DNA from 2 places in the Anaerobacillus sp. 63XJN7_5_ISO-PGPR-S23-430 genome. Region 2 is predicted to be linked to the other one. Evidence: a T-box and tRNA genes for the amino acid it is inferred to sense, from the RefSeq annotation. Region 2 holds a T-box; the other holds one or more tRNA genes.
What was found. The T-box of region 2 lies ahead of pheS (phenylalanine--tRNA ligase subunit alpha). A T-box ahead of a tRNA ligase gene usually reads a tRNA of that ligase, here a tRNA-Phe.
Positions count from the first base shown of each region.

Region 1: it encodes a tRNA-Phe, which carries the amino acid that the T-box ahead of pheS (phenylalanine--tRNA ligase subunit alpha) is inferred to sense. The anticodon was not compared.

Region 1 covers NZ_CM149686.1:2,733,827-2,736,006, forward strand. Annotated here, with positions in the region: gene AC0VYJ_RS14430 (hypothetical protein) at 1-116, shown strand, start outside; gene AC0VYJ_RS14435 (superoxide dismutase) at 165-776, opposite strand; tRNA gene AC0VYJ_RS14440 (tRNA-Phe) at 1,047-1,122, opposite strand; tRNA gene AC0VYJ_RS14445 (tRNA-Met) at 1,343-1,419, opposite strand; tRNA gene AC0VYJ_RS14450 (tRNA-Ser) at 1,476-1,568, opposite strand; tRNA gene AC0VYJ_RS14455 (tRNA-Ile) at 1,579-1,655, opposite strand; tRNA gene AC0VYJ_RS14460 (tRNA-His) at 1,668-1,743, opposite strand; tRNA gene AC0VYJ_RS14465 (tRNA-Met) at 1,766-1,842, opposite strand; tRNA gene AC0VYJ_RS14470 (tRNA-Asn) at 1,846-1,920, opposite strand; gene AC0VYJ_RS14475 (DUF456 domain-containing protein) at 2,055-2,180, opposite strand, start outside.
Region 2 covers NZ_CM149686.1:2,986,446-2,988,625, reverse strand. Annotated here, with positions in the region: gene AC0VYJ_RS15735 (TrmH family RNA methyltransferase) at 1-559, shown strand, start outside; T-box leader at 614-839, shown strand; gene pheS (phenylalanine--tRNA ligase subunit alpha) at 905-1,939, shown strand; gene pheT (phenylalanine--tRNA ligase subunit beta) at 1,967-2,180, shown strand, end outside.

The DNA of each region.
Region 1 (2,180 bases), 250 kb from region 2:
ATCAAGTTCTGATTTGTACACCTCATGATTTTGAAACTGGCTGTGATTTTACAGATTTTATAATAAATTTCATGCTACACCATTTAGGAACAATTTATACCTTAATCGAACCATAATAGAAAAACCCCCAACATAAATGTCGGGGGTTTTGAAAGCTTGGTAAATTATTTAGCTGCTTCGTAACGCTTTGCAACTTCATCCCAGTTAACTACATTCCAGAATGCAGCGATATAATCAGGACGTTTGTTTTGATACTTAAGATAATAAGCATGCTCCCAAACATCTAGCCCAAGAATTGGTGTAACACCTTCCATTACTGGAGTATCTTGGTTTGGAGTGCTTGTTACTTCAAGTTCTCCACCTTTTACTACTAGCCAAGCCCAGCCTGAGCCAAAACGACCAGCTGCAGCATTAGCAAATTCTTCTTTGAAGCTTTCAAAGCTACCAAATTTCTTTTTAAGTGCTTCGCTTAGATCACCTGATGGTTCGCCGCCACCGTTAGGGCTTAGCAATTGCCAGAAAAGTGAGTGGTTAGCGTGCCCGCCACCATTGTTTCGAACAGCAGTGCGAATGCCTTCAGGAAGTGCGTCAAGGTTGCCAAGAAGATCTTCAAGGCTCTTAGATGCATGCTCCTCATGACCTTCTAGTGCACCATTTAATTTTGTTACATATGCGTTATGGTGCTTGTCGTGGTGGATCTTCATTGTTTCTTCGTCGATGTGTGGTTCTAGTGCATTGTAGTCGTAAGGTAGTTCTGGTAGTTCAAATTTAGCCATTGTGAATCTCCTCCTTAAATATAGTATGTAACTTGCTGTTAGGGTAGCGTTAGCCACCACTTGAACATGATGTCGTCACAAGTTTACACTAGCAGAATTGTCATGCGTTTTCAAATAATAAACCTTTGAATTTCCGCAACACAGATAAAGTTTCCCCTCAGTATATGGAATTAAACATCTTAAAAGAAAAAATCGAGAATTAACATCGTAATAACATACATAAAACATAAAAAAACTCGTCATTATTTGACGAGTGGGATCTTTATTGAGTGGTGGCTCCGGACGGAATCGAACCGCCGACACGAGGATTTTCAGTCCTCTGCTCTACCGACTGAGCTACAGAGCCGAATCATGTTATCAGTATTAATTTTAATTAGTATGTAGTTTGCATTTACATTCAAAATAATTTGGAGTTGCTATGAGCTTAGGTTGCCCCTAGAGCACTCCATTTAAATTCTAACAAAGAAGTATGTTCGACGTAGTAAGAATTTTATTTTGGTTGCACCAATGGCACTCCAATTAAATTCTGACGAAGAAGTATGTTCGACGTAGTAAGAATTTCATTTTGGTTGCGGGGGCAGGATTTGAACCTGCGACCTTTGGGTTATGAGCCCAACGAGCTACCGAACTGCTCCACCCCGCGATGATGTAAAAGAACCTAATTTGCATCCATTTTTTAGAAAGCTAACTTTTAGAAAATGGAGGAGGAAGAGGGATTCGAACCCCCGCGGGCGACTAAGCCCCTGTCGGTTTTCAAGACCGATCCCTTCAGCCAGACTTGGGTATTCCTCCGATATGCATTTGGTGGACCCTGCAGGACTCGAACCTGCGACCGGACGGTTATGAGCCGTCAGCTCTAACCAGCTGAGCTAAGGGTCCTTATGTAATAAGTGGGGCGGCTGATGGGAATTGAACCCACGAATGCCGGAATCACAATCCGGTGCGTTAACCACTTCGCCACAACCGCCATGTTGTATCGTTGAAATATATGGTAGCGGCGGAGGGGATCGAACCCCCGACCTCACGGGTATGAACCGTACGCTCTAGCCAGCTGAGCTACACCGCCATATGGCTCCACAGGTAGGATTCGAACCTACGACCGATCGGTTAACAGCCGATAGCTCTACCACTGAGCTACTGTGGAATATTTCTTAACGACAAGAACTAATATATCATATGGATAAAGAAAGAGTCAATAAGTTTTTCAAATTTAATTGAATTAATCTTAATTTCAATTATGAAAATACTATATCACGCTTTCATTTTGTCATCAAGAACTTATAGGACATACACTAGGAACACAACCACCATAATCGTTTGGAGTAAACCTTTCATAACAGCTCCACCAAGAAAACCAAGCAATGAACCTACACCTACTTGAACAGATTCTTTAAAAGCTTTTCG
Region 2 (2,180 bases):
AGAGCTTCCTGTTGTCTATACTGTTACGGAGAAAGTGATGCAAGAACTAACGGATACAGAAACACCACAGGGGATTATGGCCGTTTGTAAAATGGTTGAGCCTGAACTACCTCGTCATGGCAAACTATTATTACTGGACGCTATTCAGGATCCCGGTAATTTGGGAACGATTATTCGAACTGCAGATAGTGCTGGATACGACGGCCTTCTACTTGGACATGGAACCGTTGATGCTTATAACAGTAAGGTGCTTCGATCCACCCAGGGATCTATTTTTCATCTTCCTGTAATAAAAGGGGACTTGGTGACAGAAGTTCAGAAATTAAAAGAAGCTGGCATGCTTATATACGCAACAGAAGTGAGTGGAGGAACGCCATATCAAGAGCTTGATTCATCTTCTCAGTTTGCTGTCATTCTTGGAAACGAAGCAAACGGTGTATCAGACGAGCTTCAACGTTTAGCAGACGAGAACGTGTATATTCCGATATATGGTAAAGCAGAGTCGTTAAATGTCGCCGTTGCAGCAGGAATTCTGATGTATGGATTGTTACCTTCATAATAAGGCTTGCGGATATAGCGATTTTTTTCTATAATTAAAAGCAACTTATATATGTTAAAAACAATGATGGAGAGTAGTAAGCTGCCGCTGCCTTTGCAGGGAGGAAATGCCGAGACTGAAAGCATTTCTATTGGGACGCTGCCGAATTCGCTCTGGAGTTGCCGCTTTGTTCGTTCGAAAGCGGATCGGTTTACAAGCCGTTATTCTTTGCTTAAGGCTGATAGGTGTACTCTATCGGTGAATTAGGGTGGTACCGCGAAATCAAATCTTCGCCCCTTTCTGGGGAGCGAGGATTTTTTTATTGCAAAAAGAAGCAAACACGAAAATGAAGTGGAGGTTGAAAAGATGCAAGAGCGTTTACAAACGTTGAAAGAAGAAGCACTATCAGAAATTCAGCAAGCTTCTTCAATGAAAGAAGTGCAGGATATCAAAGTGAAATACCTTGGAAAAAAAGGTCCAATTACAGAAATTTCTAAAGGTATGGGGAAATTGTCTAAAGAAGAACGTCCGAAAATGGGGCAGCTCGTTAATGAAATTCGCTCAGCGATTTCGGATCAATTAGAGGAGAAAGTGACTCGCTTAGAAAAAGCAGCCGTAGAAGAACGATTAAAGAAAGAAACGATCGATATTTCTCTGCCGGGTCGGCCAATTAAGAGAGGAAATCATCACCCACTAACGAGGGTAATCGAAGAAATTGAAGACCTATTTCTTGGTATGGGATTCTCGATTGCGGAAGGACCAGAAGTTGAAACCGATTATTATAATTTCGAAGCGTTAAATCTTCCTAAGGATCATCCGGCTCGAGATATGCAGGATTCATTCTATATAACTGAAGAAACGCTATTAAGAACGCATACCTCTCCAATGCAAGCTAGAACGATGGAGAAGTTAAATGGAGAAGGTCCTGTTAAAATCATCGTGCCCGGTAAAGTTTATCGCCGTGATACAGATGATGCAACACACTCCCATCAGTTTATGCAAATTGAAGGACTAATGGTTGGTGAGAATGTTCGCATGAGTGATCTAAAAGGTGTGCTCCAATCATTTGCGAAGAAAATGTTTGGAGAAGAACGTGAAATCCGTCTTCGCCCAAGCTTCTTCCCATTTACTGAGCCTTCTGTGGAGATGGATATTTCTTGCTTTAATTGTGGCGGGAATGGCTGCTCTGTATGTAAAGGAACCGGATGGATAGAAATTCTTGGAGGCGGTATGGTACATCCGAATGTACTTCGCATGTCCGGCTTCGATCCTGAGAAAGTCACTGGGTTTGCATTTGGTATGGGACCAGAACGGATCGCTATGCTGAAATATGGTATTGATGACATACGTCATTTCTACACGAATGACAGCAGATTTATTAAACAATTTAATTCACTATAATATGATTGGAAGTTAGGAGGAGAAAACATGCTCGTATCAATGAATTGGCTACAGCAGTATGTAGATTTAGATAGTTACTCAGCTGATGAACTAGCAGACCTGATTACTAAGGGTGGTATTGAGGTTGAAACAGTCGAAAAGCTTAATAAAGGAATTACCGGCGTGGTTATTGGTCACGTTCTTGAATGTCAGCAACACCCTGATGCTGATAAGTTGAATATTTGTCAGGTGAATGTTGGTG